2 regions of the Mycolicibacterium lutetiense genome follow, and region 1 is predicted to be linked to the other one. Evidence: predicted binding sites of a transcription regulator. Region 1 holds the regulator's gene; the other holds the start of a gene.

What was found. The regulator LexA, encoded in region 1, represses DNA repair genes until DNA is damaged. The targets are predictions, from matches to a motif close to CGAACANNTGTTCG.
Region 2: a site for LexA is predicted at 5,289-5,302, ahead of JOF57_RS12915 (HNH endonuclease signature motif containing protein). Genes of this name have one in related genera too.

What each region holds. Positions count from the first base shown of each region.
Region 1 is NZ_JAGIOP010000002.1:991,451-999,524, reverse strand. Features, by position in the region: gene JOF57_RS14115 (molybdopterin guanine dinucleotide-containing S/N-oxide reductase) at 1-942, opposite strand, end outside; gene JOF57_RS14110 (acyl-CoA dehydrogenase family protein) at 1,043-2,203, shown strand; gene JOF57_RS14105 (LGFP repeat-containing protein) at 2,384-4,705, shown strand; gene lexA (transcriptional repressor LexA) at 4,753-5,475, opposite strand; gene JOF57_RS14095 (LysM peptidoglycan-binding domain-containing protein) at 5,717-6,244, shown strand; gene nrdR (transcriptional regulator NrdR) at 6,409-6,867, shown strand; gene JOF57_RS14085 (PhzF family protein) at 6,869-7,555, opposite strand; gene JOF57_RS14080 (alpha/beta fold hydrolase) at 7,583-8,074, opposite strand, start outside.
Region 2 is NZ_JAGIOP010000002.1:756,899-764,972, reverse strand. Features, by position in the region: gene JOF57_RS12935 (lysoplasmalogenase) at 1-738, shown strand, start outside; gene JOF57_RS12940 (alpha/beta hydrolase) at 1-17, opposite strand, end outside; gene JOF57_RS12930 (primosomal protein N') at 735-2,735, shown strand; gene JOF57_RS12925 (DUF2207 domain-containing protein) at 2,784-4,604, shown strand; gene JOF57_RS12920 (LemA family protein) at 4,598-5,134, shown strand; gene JOF57_RS12915 (HNH endonuclease signature motif containing protein) at 5,307-6,818, shown strand; gene JOF57_RS12910 (alpha/beta hydrolase) at 6,919-7,704, opposite strand; gene fmt (methionyl-tRNA formyltransferase) at 7,865-8,074, shown strand, end outside.

The DNA.
Region 1 (8,074 bases):
GACCAGGGTGCGCGAGGCAGCCATGCGCCGGGCCAGCGCCCTCAGCTCCCCGGCGGCCAGACCGCTGAGTCGAGACGCCCACTCCGGGGTCTTGGCGACACCGTCGTCGCGGCCCAGCAGGTAACGCTCGAACCGCTGGTATCCGGTGCAGTAGGTGTCGAGAAAATCCAGATCGGCCAGGCCTTCGGTGGCCAGGACGTGGGCCAGCGCGAGCATCACCGCGACGTCGGTGCCGGGTACCGGAGCCAGCCATCGGCAGTCACCGTCGACATCGTCGCGCAGTGGGCTCAGCGACACGATCTGCCCACCGCGCTCACGCATCCGACGCAGTGCGTCGCGGGCCGGATGAGCCGTGGTGCCACCGTGATTGATGCCGGTGTTCTTCAGCGCGACACCGCCGAAGCACACCAACAGGTCAGTGTGTTCGGCGATGACATCCCAGTCGGTGGAGCGTTTGAACAGGTCGTCGTGGGTCCCGACGACCCGGGGCATGATCACTCCGGTTGCGCCCAGGCTGTAGGAGTGGCGGGAAAATGTATAGCCGCCGAGCATTTTCAGAAAGCGGTGCACCTGGCTCTGGGCGTGGTGGAACCGTCCGGCGCTCGCCCAGCCGTATGAGCCGCCGTAGATCGCCTCGTTGCCGTGGGTGTCCACGACCCGGCGCAGCTCGTCGGCCAACAATTCGGTGAGCTCGTCCCAGGGCACCGCGACGTACTCGTCGGCGCCGCGCTCGGTGCTGGGGCCGGGGCCGTCGCGCAGCCAACCGCGTCGGACCGCGGGCCCGGCGATGCGCGAGCGGTGCCGGATCGAGCCCGCCAAATTACCCAATAGTGGGGAGGGATCTGTGTCACCGGCCAGCGGGGTGACGCCTGCGATATCGCCTGCCGCGACGTCGGCGGTGAAGGCGCCCCAGTGCGCGAGGCTCATGGGGGACTCCGGCATGGCCAGAGCTTACGGGCGGCATCCACCGACCCCGGGCTGACCAACCACCCGGTTGGTATAGGTTGGGCCCACATTCTTAACCGGTACCGGAGGTCCCACCATGGGCAGTGTTGTGAAGTACGACCGCACGTTGTTCGAGCCCGAACACGAGTTGTTCCGCGACTCGTACCGGGCGTTCCTGGAACGCCACGTCGCACCGTTCCACGACCAGTGGGAGAAGGACAAGATCGTCGACCGCGGGGTCTGGATCGAGGCGGGTAAGCAGGGCTTTCTGGGGATGGCGGTGCCCGAGGAGTACGGCGGCGGCGGCGAGTCCGATTTCCGGTACAACACCATCATGGGCGAGGAGACCGCGATGGGCCGCTACAGCGGCCTCGGCTTCAGCCTGCACAACGATGTCGTCGCGCCCTACCTGTTGCGCCTGACCAACGAGGAGCAGAAGCAGCGCTGGCTGCCCAAGTTCTGCACCGGGGAATTGATCACGGCGATCGCAATGACCGAACCCGGCACGGGCAGCGACCTGCAGGGCATCAAGACCCGCGCGGTCCGCGACGGGGACCACTACGTGCTCAACGGGTCAAAGACGTTCATCACCAACGGCATCCACGCCGATCTCGTGGTTGTGGTGGCCCAGACCGACCCGGAGAAGGGAGCCCTGGGCTTCTCGCTGTTGGTGGTCGAGCGGGGTATGGAGGGCTTCGAGCGCGGACGGCATCTGGACAAGATCGGTCTGGACGCCCAGGACACCGCCGAGCTGTCGTTCACCGACGTCAAGGTGCCCGTCGAGAATCTGCTCGGCGAGGAGGGGCAGGGCTTCGTCTACCTGATGCAGAACCTGCCGCAGGAACGCATCTCGATCGCGATCATGGCCGCCGCGGCAATGGAGGCGGTTCTGGAACAGACGGTGCAGTACACCAAGGAGCGCAAGGCGTTCGGCAAGCCCATCGGAAGCTTCCAGAACAGCCGGTTCCTACTGGCCGAATTGGCGACCGAAGCCACCGTGGTGCGGATCATGGTCGACGAGTTCATCCGGTTGCACCTCGACGAGAAGCTCACCGTGGAGCAGGCGGCGATGGCCAAGTGGTACTCGAGCGAGAAGCAGGTGAGCCTCATCGACCGCTGCCTGCAGCTGCACGGCGGATACGGCTACATGCGCGAGTATCCGGTCGCGCGGGCCTACCTGGATGCCCGCGTTCAGACCATTTACGGCGGCACCACCGAGATCATGAAGGAGATCATCGGACGCGGTTTGGGTGTCTGATTTACCCGCCTAACTCGGCGTGACGCCCCGAAAAACCCCAAATCTGGGCCGTTGGACCCAGATATTGGGGCTTTTTTGGTCATGATCGGCCACGTTCCTTGGTTATCGTCACGTGCTGAAGCAGAGTTGTCGGGCGGGACATTTCTACGGGAACTTTGCCGAACGAGTGGGGGAGGGCGCATGACTAGGCCGGGAGTGCGGCTGAATGCCGCCGTGTTGCGGTTGGCGGTCGGTCTGCTCGCACTCATCGTCGCGACTTTGATGGTGCCGGCGGTGGCTTCGGCCACCCCCGAAGCGGATGCCGATGCCGCGATCAGCGCCGCCTGGGATTCCACCGGAGGCGACGGCGGCCCGCTGGGCCCGCGGCAGGGCGGCGTGTACGCGGCCGGTTCTGGCTTCGCACAGAACTTCGCGGGCGGGAAGATGTTCTTCACCCCGGCGACCGGTGCGCATTTCATGCAGGGCGCCATCCTGGACAAGTACGAGTCGTTGGGTGGTGCAGCGGACGGCGATCTGGGATTCCCCACCATTGACGAGGGCGCCGGGCGCGCCGCCGACAGCCGCAACTCGACCCTGAGCGCGCCTGACCACCCGGTCATCTTCTGGACTCCGTCCACCGGTGCCCGGGTGGTACGGGGCGCCATCAATGCCGCTTGGGACAAGCTCGGTGGCTCCGCCGGAGTGCTGGGCGTCCCCGCTGACGACGAGATGTTCAACGGCGATGTGATCTCACAGAAGTTCACCGGCGGAGAGATCTCCTGGAACCGTAAGACCAAGGCGTTCACCACGGAGCCGCCCGAACTGGCCGGTCAGCTCGCCGACCTGGACGTACCGTCGGATCCCGCTTCGGCGATCGCTGCCGCGCGTCGCGAGGCAGGTGGCGCGATGGGGCCACTGGGAGCCAAGGAAGGCGACCAATATCCGATCGGCGACGGCGGGTTCGGACAGAAATACGCCGGCGGCACGGTCTTCTACAGCCCGGCCACCGGAGCCAACGCCATCACCGGTCAGCTGCTCGAGAAGTACGAAAGTGTCGGCGGTCCCGAAGGTGATCTGGGCTTCCCGACCACCAGCGAATCCGAGGGCGGGTTGGGCCCGAACAGCCGGATCAGCACGTTCGCGGCCGCCGACAATCCCGTCATCTTCTGGACTCCCGATTACGGCGCGGTGATCGTGCGGGGCGCGATGAACGCGGCCTGGGAGAAGCTCGGTGGTGCAAAGGGCGTACTGGGCGCCCCCATGGCCGACCAGACCGAAGACGGCAGTGTCATCACCCAGCGGTTCAGCGGGGGAGCGATCTCGTGGGACCGCGACACCAACACGTTCACCACCGAGCCGTCGAAACTCGCCTCCGAATTGACCGGACTGCAGGTTCCTGGACTCGGGCAGACCCCGGCCACGGGGCCGCAGCCCTCCGGTACGGACACCGAGAAGCCGTTCTCCTGGCATTGGAGCTGGTGGTGGCTGATCGCGGTGGTCCCGGTCGTGCTGCTCGCCGGGCTGATCGTGGGGGCCGCGCTGTGGCACCGTCGTCGCGCCGGTGGCGACGACGACTTCGACCATGACCCGTTCGACGACGACTACGCCGGCGGCCCCGGGGATTCGTCGTATGACGAGGACCGGTACTCCGACGCTCGTTACGGATCGGGTGGGTACGACCGCGACGAGTATCGCGATGATCGCGGCTCCGATGCGGCGGACGGCTACGGGCCGAGCGCTGCCTATGGCGGCGAGGCGACGACCACGCGGTTCGTCGGGGCGGGCGAGCAATCGACGGGTGCGGCGTCTCCGTACGACGAGCCCACCGATATCGCCATCCCGGTCAGTCAGTGGGCCGCCCCGCACGGAGCGGCCGGCGGTCACGGGGCGCCAGGCGAGGACGAGGAACCGCCGGAGGATTCCGCCCAGCTGGCCGACCCGGAGCAGGGTTTTGACGACTATGACGACTTCGAATCCGACTATGACGACGAAGATGACGATTTCGAGGACGACGAATTCGACGACGAAGACCTCGATACGCCCATCGACGCCGACTTCGAGGAAGTCGTCGAGGACGACGACGTCGATGACATCGAAGCGGAGCTCGTCGACGAGGACCTGACGGATACCGGGTCACTCAACGGCCCGGTCGGCGGGGTGCGCGAAGTCGGGGGTTTCGCGGCGCTGAGCGGCCTGGGTGTGCCGGGTGATCAGGACAACGTGGACACCGCGCCCACCCGCGTCATCACCGACACGGAGGCCTACGGCGGTGAGGCCTACAGCAGTGAGGCACACAGCGGGCGCCATGCCGCCATCGAACTCGACGAGATCCCCAGTGCCACCGCCATCCACCTACCGTTGGAGGACCCGAACCGCGCGCCGGAGGGCTATCCGATCAAGGCGGACACCAGGTCCGGCCGATACTGGTCGCCAGACAGCAGCGAGTACGACGAGGCAGTGGCCGAGATCTGGTTCGCCAGTGAGGAATTCGCCCGTACGAACGGATTCGTGCGCACGGACTGAGCGGCAGGGCCCGGCAACCAGTCGGTGCCGCCGGGCCTGCCTGCCGGTCAGATCTTGCGGATGACGGTGACAATCTTGCCGAGCACCGCGGCGTCGTTGCCCGGGATCGGGTCGTATGCCGGGTTGTGCGGCATCAGCCAGACCTGACCGCGGGTCCGCTTGAACGTCTTGACGGTCGCTTCGCCGTCGATCATGGCTGCCACGATGTCTCCGTTGTCGGCCACACTCTGCTGGCGTACCACCACCCAGTCACCGTCGCAGATGGCGGCATCGACCATCGAGTCGCCGACGACCTTGAGCATGAACAGCGACCCTTCGCCGACCAGTTCGCGGGGTAACGGGAAGACGTCCTCGACGGCCTGCTCGGCCAGGATGGGGCCGCCGGCGGCGATACGTCCGAGTACCGGCACGAAGGTCGGTTCGGGTAGTGCGTCGGACCCGGCCACATCGGTGGACACCAGCGCGGCGGCCGTCGGATCGTTGGAGGCGCGCACGTCGACTGCGCGTGGCCGGTTGGGATCCCTACGCAGGTAGCCCTTGCGTTCCAGGGTGCGCAACTGATGGGCGACCGACGAGGTCGAGGTCAAACCGACCGCATCGCCGATCTCGCGGATGCTCGGCGGGTAGCCGCGACTGTTCACCGACGCGCGGATCACGTCGAGAATGGTGCGCTGCCGGTCGGTGAGGCCGCCTTCGGCCCGGCGTGGACCCGCGCCGTCCGATCCGGCCGGGCTGTCGGTGTTTCCGTCCCTGCTGCGGTCGTCGCTCATGGGGCGAATGTAGTCGTTGGTCGAACATTAATCAAACATGTGTTCGACGCGTGTTGCGGGCGTGTCTGCTGGTGGGGCGCGTGGCGGCGGGTTGCGGGTCGCGTGAGGGGTCGGTGGCCCGAGGTTGTCGGTGCCCTGTTCTATCGTTTGGCAACAGTTCGATCACATGTTCTATCAATCGAACATCTGAGCGAGTATGTTCGAACACAAGAGCGAAACCGTCCCACCGAAAGGCAGTCAGATGGCGATCATCGATATCCCCGCCGATAGCCGTTCCCGCGCGGCTCGGGCCGTGCCGCAGTCCCCGCCGCAACGCGCCCGGGTTCGGGGTGGTGCCGGCACCAGGGGCAGCGCCACCTTCGGTACCGGTGCGGCCAGGCCGGTGCGCCGGGTGCAGCGGCCGGCCCCGGTCCGCCCCGCGGCCGGCGCGGTCCGCTACCGCGGAACCGGAGTGCTGATGTCGCGTGCATCCCATCGCAGCCGGCCCGTCACGCCGGTGACCACGGTGTTGCTGGCCCTGGTCGCCGCCGGTATCACGGTGTGGCTGGGCCTCGTGGCCCAGTTCGGTGGGGTGATGGGGATGGAAAGCCCTGAGCCGACCGAGCTTGCGGTGGTGCAGGTGAAATCGGGGGAGACGCTGCAGCAGGTGGCGCGCCGCGTCGCCCCGGATGCCCCGGTGTCCCGGGTCGTCGAGCAGATTCGTGACCTCAACCAACTCGCATCCGCGGCAGTCGACCCCGGGCAGACGTTGCTCGCGCCGGTTGGCTGAGCAGCGCAATGTCTGCTGAATCGTCCTGGCCGGCAGCCACACTGGCCGGCACCGGAGTGAGCACCTACATGCCACTGGACCCGGCGGTGAGTCTGCCGTGGGCATCGCGGGTACGCTCAAGGACGCTCGAACTAGTTGTCCGGCGGCATGACGAAGGAGCGGTAATGCATTGTCCGTTCTGCCGTCATCCTGATTCGCGTGTGGTCGATTCCCGCGAGGCCGACGAGGGCCAGGCCATCCGGCGCCGGCGATCATGCCCGGAGTGCGGACGCCGGTTCACCACCGTGGAGACCGCGGTGCTGGCTGTGGTGAAGCGCAGCGGCGTGACCGAGCCCTTCAGTCGGGAGAAAGTCATCCGCGGCGTGCGCCGGTCCTGTCAGGGCAGGCAGGTCGACGACGATGCACTCAATGTTTTGGCGCAGAAGGTCGAGGACGCTGTCCGTGGTCTGGGCACGCCAGAGATCCCCAGCAACGAGGTCGGTCTGGCCATTCTCGGACCGCTGCGCGAACTGGACGAAGTCGCCTACTTGAGATTCGCCTCGGTGTACCGGTCGTTCTCGTCGGCTGAGGACTTCGAACGTGAGATCGAGGCGCTGCGGGCGCATCGCGGCGCCGAGGCGTAGATCAATCCAGTCGGGTGGTGCCGTCGTTGACGACGTGGCCGGCGAGACGAACCCAGCCCTCCGGACTCCAACGGGTCTCGATCACCGAACCCTTCCCCTGGATGATCGTCAGATCCCGGCTCAGGTAGTCCGTCAACCGTGCCGCCGCGGCACCGGTGGCCTCGTCTTCGGGGATTCCCAGGTGCGGGGCGAACGACCTGGCTCGCAGCGTGCCGTGCGCCTCATCGATCCAGGCCCACAGGTAGTTCTCGTCGGCATCGGCGAATTCATCGGGATCGGCAGCCATTAGTTCGTCGACCGAAGACAAGTCGTGGATGGCGAACTCCGGTGCCCACTCGGCGCGGGCATTGACCACGGCGCGATCACCGTCGTATTCCACCTGGATGATCCCGGCCGGCACCTGCAATGTGTTGACCGGAGATCCGGTCTCCCGCAGCCACCACGATGCGCCGACTGTGGGGTGCCCGGCGAAGGGCAGTTCAGCGACCGGGGTGAAGATGTGGGCAGTGGCCGAGTTGCCGCCCGGCGGCGGAAGATCGATGAATACCGTTTCGCTGTAGCCCAATTCGGTGGCGATCCGCTGGCGATCGGCCGGAGCGACCGTGCTGTTGTCCACCACGCCCAGCGGATTGCCGTACTTGCCGTCTGAGTCGGTGAATACTCGCAAGACGGTGACGCCGATGGCCATGATTCGATGCTACGTCGCATCCGCCGGTCAGGTTGCGCTGCGCTCGTCTGCATCCATCGCGTCGAGTACCGCAAGCTGAGTGTCGAAGGACCCGCTGATCGCCGATTCGCTTCTGCCGCTGCGTAGCAGACTGCGCAGCCGATCCTGGTCGTACACCGACGGTTCGGTCGAGTCGATGAAGTGTTCGACGACCTCGACGAAGCGGTCGGGATCGCTGTGGAATGGGAAATGCCCGGCTCCGGAGAAGATCTCCAACCGGGAACCGGGCATTGCGGCGTGTGCCATCTGGGCGTGGCTGACGGGGATGACCGAATCGCGTTCACCCCAGATCAACTGGACCGGAACGGATTCGGTCAGGTAACAGCGATCCAGCATCGTCACGACCTGGCCACGCCAGTCCACCACGGCGCGCAACGTCCGGGCGAATGCCGCCGACGCCGTCGGCTCCGGCAGATCGGCCAGGACCCGCAGCATGTCCGGAATGTCGTGGCCGAGCCCGGCTGAGCCCAACAATGTGCC
Region 2 (8,074 bases), 230 kb from region 1:
GCGTCAGCAACGGACATTCCGCAACCGTACGCACACCGCTTCACCGTGTGGTTGTGGGTGGCGGCCGCGGTCGTCGCGGCAGGCTACGGGGTGTTCCTGATCGTCACGGCGACGCGGTTGCCCACGGGCGCGGACCTGACGGGTCAGTTCACCCTCCAACCTGCGGTGAAGGCGCTCGCCGCGGTCCTGCTGGCCGCGGCGGCGTGCGCTCATCCGATCGTGCGGGAACGGCGCTGGCTCGTCGGGGCGCTGGTGTTCTCGGCACTCGGCGACTTCCTGCTCGCGATTCCGTGGTGGGAGCCGTCGTTCGTGCTGGGGTTGGGCGCCTTCCTCATCGCGCATCTGTGCTTTCTCGGTGCGCTGGTGCCGCTGGCGCGACGTTCGACGCCGCGGCTGATCGCCGTCGCACTCACCGTCCTGGCCTGTGTGGCGCTGCTGACCTGGTTCTGGCCGCGCCTGGTCGAACAGGGGATGGCGGTGCCGGTGGTCGCCTACATCGCGGTGCTGGGTGCGATGGTGTGCACCGCGCTGCTGGCCCGGCTGCCCACGCCGTGGACCGCGCTCGGGGCCGTGTGTTTCGCGGTGTCGGACGCGATGATCGGCATCAGCCAGTTCGTCCGTGGTGACCAACTGCTCGCCGTCCCGATCTGGTGGGGCTACGCGGCGTCACTGGTGCTGATCACCGCCGGCCTCTTCTTCGGACGCGCGACAGAGCCTCCTGCTAAACCTGCACAGTGACCATCACCCGCCGCGCAGCCCAGCATGAGCCCATCGCGCGGGTGCTTCCTCTGCTCACAGTGCCGCACCTGGACCGGGAGTTCGACTACCTGGTGTCGGAAGAACAGTCCGACGACGCCCAGCCCGGTGTGCGGGTCCGGGTGCGTTTCAACGGCAGGCTGGTCGACGCATATCTGTTGGAGCGACGCTCCGACACCGACCACACCGGCAAGCTCGGCTGGCTCGATCGCGTCGTCTCACCGGAACCGGTGCTCACCCCCGAGGTCCGGCGGCTCGTCGACGCCGTCGCGGCCCGCTACGCCGGGACACGTGCGGACGTCCTGCGCCTGGCGGTGCCGCCGCGCCACGCCAGAGTCGAGAAGCAGACCCCCGAGGAACCGGAGCTGGTGCCGGTCGCCCCTGTCGACGCCAGTGCCTGGGCCCGCTACGGCCGCGGCGAACAGTTCCTGACCGCAATCGGTGAGGGCCGTGCGGCGCGGGCGGTGTGGCAGGCACTACCCGGGGAGGACTGGGCACAGCGGCTGGCTGAGGCGGCCGCTGTCGCGGTGAACGCCGGGCTGGGCGTGGTGGCCGTGTTGCCCGACCAGCGCGACGTCGACGCGCTCCACGCCGCGGCGATCGAACAGGTGCCCGCGTCGCGGGTGGTCGCGTTGTCGGCCGGTTTGGGCCCGTCGGCTCGGTACCGCCGCTGGCTGGCGGCGCTGCGGGGACAGGCCCAGGTGGTGATCGGCACCCGCAGCGCGGTGTTCGCCCCGGTGGCCAACCTCGGGTTGGTCCTGGTGTGGGACGACGGTGACGACAACCTCGCCGAGCCGCGCGCGCCCTATCCGCACGCCCGTGAGGTCGCCATGCTGCGCGCCCACCAGTTGCGCTGCGCCGCGATCATCGGCGGTTACGCGCGCACCGCCGAGGCGCAGGCGCTGGTACGCACCCGCTGGGCCCACGACGTGGTGGCGACCCGGGCGGTGGTCAGGGACGCTGCGCCGAGGGTGGTCGCGTTGGAGGACAGCGGCTACGCCCAGGAGCGTGATCCGGCCGCCCACACCGCCCGGTTGCCGTCCATGGCGCTGCAGGCGGCCCGCTCGGCATTGCAGGCGGAGCGCCCCGTGCTCATCCAGGTTCCACGACGCGGATACGTGCCCGCGTTGGCATGTGCTCGGTGCCGTGCGGTGACGCGCTGTCGGCATTGCACGGGCCCGCTGGCCCTGCCGGACCGGGGCGGTGCGGCCGCGGAGTGTCGGTGGTGTGGCCGGGCCGAGCCCGCATTGCGTTGTGTGCGTTGCGGTTCGAATGCAGTACGAGCAGTGGTGGTGGGGGCCCGACGCACCGCCGAGGAGCTGGGCCGCGCCTTTGCCGGTACCTCGGTGATCACCTCGGGCGGCGACGCCATGGTCAGTGCGGTGGGGGATGGGCCGGCCCTGGTCGTCTGTACGCCCGGCGCGGAGCCGATCGCCGAAGGCGGCTACGGCGCAGCCCTACTACTCGACGCGTGGGCACTGCTGGGCCGGCAGGATCTGCGGGCCGCCGAGGACACGATGCGCCGGTGGATGGCTGCGGCGGCCCTGGTGCGACCGCGCACCGACGGCGGCGTGGTGGCCGTGGTCGCCGAGTCGGCGATCGCCACCGTGCAGGCGCTGATCCGGTGGGATCCGGTGGGGCATGCCGATGCCGAGCTCGACGGCCGCGGTGAGGTGGGCCTGCCGCCGGCTGTGCACATGGCGGCCATCGACGGCACGACGACGGCGACCGCGGCTCTGCTCGACACCGCCCAATTGCCCGAGTCCGCGGAAATCCTCGGGCCGGTGGACCTGCCGACCGGTGCGCGTCGCCCGCCCGGCCTGGACGCCGACGCCGAGGTGAGCCGGATGCTGGTCCGGGTTCCGCGCGACGGGGGCCTGGAGATGGCGGCGGCACTACGCCGGGCCACCGCGGTGCTCAGCGCCCGCAAGGATCAGCAACCGTGTCGTATCCAAATCGACCCGTTGCACATAGGGTGATGCCAACACCTCACCCGGTACCGGTGAGTGCCGAACCAGGAGGCTGCCATGCGCCGGGTGTTGTCTTGGTTGTTCACGTTGGGGCTCATCGCCTTTGGCCTGCTGTGGCCGCTGGTGTTCACCGGTGGGTCCGCATCGGGCCCCGGCCCGGCCGATCCGGTGGTGATCACCGACTACCGCGCTGATTTCACTGTGGACGCCAACGGGCGGATGGTCGCGGTCGAGACCATCACCGGCAATTTCCCCAGCGGGCGACACGGCATCTTCCGGTACTGGGACGTGGCCAATCAGAATAACTCCCGGCTCCGGCAGGTACCCGAGATCACCTCGATCACGATGGACGGGTCACCGATGACCTATCAACTGTTGTGGGAGAACGGTAAACGCTTCCGGGTGGCCAAGATCGGTGACCCGGACTCCACCATCGACTGGGGCAACCACGTCTTCGAGATGCGTTACACGATCGACGGTGTCCTCGATCCGGGCGAGGTCGGTGCCAGGCGTCAGTTCGCCGCGAACACCGGAGACCCCGCGGCCTCGTCGGCGTTCTACTGGAACGTCATCGCCCCGGCCTGGAACAACACGATCGAGCGGGCCGACATCTCGGTCACTCTGCCGGCCGAGGTGACCGGCGCCGGTTGCAGTGTCGGATTCGGTGTCGGCGGTGCCTGCACGGATCTGCGCGTCGAAGGCAACACCGTACGGTTGACGGCGACCGACCTGGAGCCCCACACGCCGGTGACGCTGCGCGCCGGCGTCGATGTGGCGACACCGCCTCAGACGACCCTGCCCTGGCCGTACACCTGGGACCGGATCCTCGGCCGATCGGTGAGCGCACTGTTGTGGATCGCCTTGCTGAGCGTCGGTATGGGACTGCTCGCCTACTTCTGGACCCGGACCACCGTTGAACCGGCACCGGGATTTCCGGTGCAGTACGCCCCGCCGGAGGGGCTCGGGCCGGTGCAGACCGAGTACATCCGCACCGAGACGGTTCCCACGAACGGGCTGAGCGCGACTCTGTTCCACCTGGCCGAGCGGGGGCTCGTGGAGCTGCGGCAAGTCAGCGACAAACACTGGAAGATCAAAGGTCTCGCGAAACCGGCAGAGTGGGCCGATGTCGATCCGGTCGGCATCGACGTGGGTGCGGCACTCAAGGTGATGTCGGTGGGGGCCGAGTTCTCCGCCAAGAACAACGCAGAATCGGGAAAGAAGCTGAGCAAGGCCAAGGCCGACATGGTTGTCGCGGTGCGCAAATGGGCCCTCGACGGCGGCTTCATGGTCAAGCGTCGCAAGGAACTGTGGATCCGGGTCGCCAATGTCGCGGCGTTCTTCGCCGCGCTGGCCGGCTTCTTCCTCTGGTTCGGTATCACCTTGTGGGGGTTGCCGTTCGCGGCGTTCTTCGTGTTCTCCGTAAGTTCCTGGAAGGGCGGTGTGGGGACCCGTCGGACCCCGGCCGGCCGTGAATTGTGGTCGCGGGCCGAGGGTTTCCACCGGCTGCTGTCCACTGATTCGGCCGAGACCAGGTTCGACTTCGCCGCCCGCAAAGACCTCTACCTGGCTTACATTCCGTTCGCGGTGGCCGGCGGTGCCGCTGCGCTGTGGGCCAAGAAATATCAGGACACCCTGGGGGCCGCTGCACCCCAACCTGATTGGTACAACTCGTCGTCGTCCTCGTCGGACAGCAGCCACGGTTTCACCGGCGGGTCAGGCGATACGGACTTCGAGAGTTTCGAATCGGCACTATCGTCGTCCATCGGGGCGTACACCGCCTCGCAGTCGTCGTCCTCCTCATCGTCGGGCGGCGGGTCATCGTCATCCGGTGGAGGCGGCGGCGGTGGTGGCGGAGGGGGAGGAGGCGGCTCATGGTGAGATTGCTGTTGATCGTGGTGCTGGTGCTCGCGGTGGCGGTACTGGTGGGCTTCGTCGTGGGCTACAACAAGCTGCGCGCGGCGGACGTGCGGGTCGCCGAGGCGCTCGGCGGCATCGACGTCGAGTTGACCCGCCGGGCTGCGCTGATCCCGGCGCTCGTGCAGGCCGTGGCGACGTTCGCTTCGCATGAGACGGCGGTTCTCGGCCGGGTCAGCGGTGCCCAGGCCGCCCTGGCCTCGGCGACCGGTGGCGCCTCGGTGGTGCAACGCAGCGCTGCCGAGCATGATCTGGACAGCGCGCTGACCGGCATGCTGGCACTGGGATCGTCCTACCCGCAACTCAATTCGTCGGCCAACTTCCTGAATCTGCAGGACAACCTGGCCGACACCGAGAACAAGCTGGCGTTCGCCCGGCAGTACTACAACGACGCCGTCGCTACCCTCAACCGCCTCGTCGGCACCATCCCCTGGGTGTACCTCGCGCCACTGGCCGGAGTGTCGGAACGGGAGTACTACCAGACGCCGAGTTAGGCTCCGCTGCCGCCGCAATGCCATGGTCCGCTGCATCGGAGATCAGGGGGGCGGTTGGGCAACCGTTGGGCCAGGCAGACTGGCCTGCGCCACCGAAAAAACTTTGGCCACTTTGGTCACATCGGTCCCAAGCAGCGATTTCTTGTCGGACTATCGAACTAGTGTTCGAATCATGAAGGTCGGCTTGGCGCAGAACCGGGGCGCGGTGCAGACCGCGCTGGCGGGCCACCTGGCCGCGACCGCGACGCTGGTCGACGTGGACTTCTCCGGATTCGACACGGCGCAGTTGTTGGCGATCCAGTCCCAGCGCGAGCAGCAGGCCCGCGCCTCGGCCATGATCGATCACCGCATCCAAGCCGCCCTGATGGCTCAGGCCGCTCCTCACGAGATCGGCGGCAAGTCCTGGAAGGATGTGCTGGCCACCCGGATGCGGATCAGCGGCAAGGAAGCCTCACGCCGAGTCGCCGCAGCCGCCGAACTGGGGCCGCGATATGTCATCGGCGGTGAGGTGCTGGAACCGCTTCTGCCCGCATGCGCCCAGGCGCTGGCAGCGGGGACGATCAACACCGAACACATCACCATCATCCGCAACACCGTGGCGAATGCCGAAAAATACGTCAGCGCAGCCGAACTCGCCCAGATCGAATCCGACCTGGTGGCCGCAGCCACCCGCGACACCCCCGAAACACTGAAAGCCGCGGCAGACAAACTGCTGTATCTGCTGAACCAGGACGGCGACTCGCCCGATGTCGCCGCACACCTGCGCGGGCTGCGGATCGGCAAACAAGACGCCGATGGGTTGGTCCATGTGCAGGGCTGGCTGGACCCCGAGACCGCGTCCTATCTGCGAGCCGTCACCGGGGTGTGGGGCGCACCCGGCCTCAACAATCCCGATGATCCCGAACCGGTGTACAACCCCTCACCAAACCCACTTGATGTGCCTGACGTGGACGAGGCCGCCGCGCCCGAGCCTGGCATCGACGAGGCCGACGTCCCCGATGCAGAACTCGACGCCTTCGAGGAGCGGGACGCCTCTCACGCTCAGCAAGACCAGCAGGCCGCCGCCGACCGTGACACCCGAACCCAGGCACAGCGCAACCACGACGCACTCAAAGTGGCACTGCGCGAACTGTTGATGTCAAAACGGCTCGGCCAGCATGGCGGTCTCCCCGTCACCGTGGTGGTCTCCACGACCCTGGCCGAACTGGAAGCCGGCGCCGGAATCGCGGTCACCGGTTCGGGTATCCGGATGCCGATGAATGACCTCATCAGATTGGCATCGCACAGCTTCCACTACCTGATCATTTACGACCACTACACCGCCGAACCGCTCTACATGGCCCGCACCAAACGGTTAGCCACCAAAGCACAACGACTGCTGCTCTACAACCGCGACCGAGGCTGCACCCGCCCCGGCTGCACCGCCCCTGCCGACCACTGCCAGGTCCACCACGCCAAGGCCGATTGGCAACACGGCGGCCACACCGACGCCCCCGACCTCGCACTGAGCTGCGGGCCCGACAACCGCCTGGTCGGACTCGGCTGGACCACCAGCGTGGATTCCGGCACCGGCCGCATCCACTGGCACCCGCCACCCCTGATGGATACCGGGCAAGACACCCTCAACCACCACTTCCACCCCGAAGAGCTGCTGGCTCCACCCGATGCGGCCGACACCCGATAACGACACCCCAGGATCCGCCATCGCCAATCATGCAGAAAAGCAACATGATTGGAATGCACTGCGGGCGACTCCGAACTTCGGACTGCCGCACTGCCTGGATTCAGAGCCCACGCGCTCCGAGCCAGGTGAGGATACGTTCCGCAACTGCAGCCCACCCCGGTTCGGTCATCATCATGTGCCCCATCTTCGGGAAGAGCTCCGCGTCGGTGCGGTACGCGCCCGCGGTTGCATGCACCTGGTCGTTGCTGATCAAGCCGTCATCTTCGCCGCCCAGCACCAGTAGCGGAGTAGTAATGCGTTGAGGTTTTGGCAGGCGGAATACCTGGTCCAGGAACACGGCTCGCATGCTGTCAGGCTCGGCACGCATTGCGCCGGCCTCGACAATGGGTTCGGGCGTGTGGGAGCAGAAGAGAAATTCGCGGGCAAGCTTTGGGGTATTGAAGATCTCGTGTGATTCTCCGAAAGTGTTGGCCCGCATCGCCGTCCATGGATGGCGAAACCATACGCTCATCGAGGTGCCGAGGATGCCCCGTGGCGGTGTCGAAGCCAGTAGGACTCCGGCCGGGGCGCGGCGAATCTCAAGATACTTCTGCACGACGAACCCGCCGGTGGAGTGCCCGATCAATACGGGCTGGCCGCCCAGATCGTCGGCAACGACGCGCGTGTCATCGACATAATCCGCAATTGAACACTTGCTCAGCGGCTTGCCCGACGTGCTTTGGCCATGGCCCCGCCAGCTGAGAGCAACGGTGCGAAATCCCTGCGCTGCGAAGAAGTCGAGGAAGTGTTCGTCCCAACACCACGCGGAGAGGCACCCACCGTGAACGAACAGCAGTGGTGTGGGGTGAGATTCGGTAGACGACCCTTTTTCGATCACCTCGAGCATCGGCCTGACCCCTTGAGTGCGGCAGCGAGGGAATAGCACTTGAAGCCAGTGGTGGCTGCTCGGCAGTGACGTTGAGAATACCTAGGTGGGAGTCTCCTAACCCGGTATTGATGAGACGCAGCATTAGGGAAGCGGCGCCCCGGATCCCTAAACTGGGGCGGTGCGTCTTGTCTTTGCCGGAACCCCAGAGCCCGCCCTCCCGTCGTTGCAGCGGCTGATCGACTCGCCCCGCCACGATGTGGTCGCGGTCCTCACCCGGCCCGACGCCGCCGCCGGGCGCCGCGGCAAACCCGCTCCGTCACCGGTCGCGCAGCTGGCGCTTGAGCACGACATCCCGATTTTGCGACCGGCCAAGCCCAACTCCGACGAG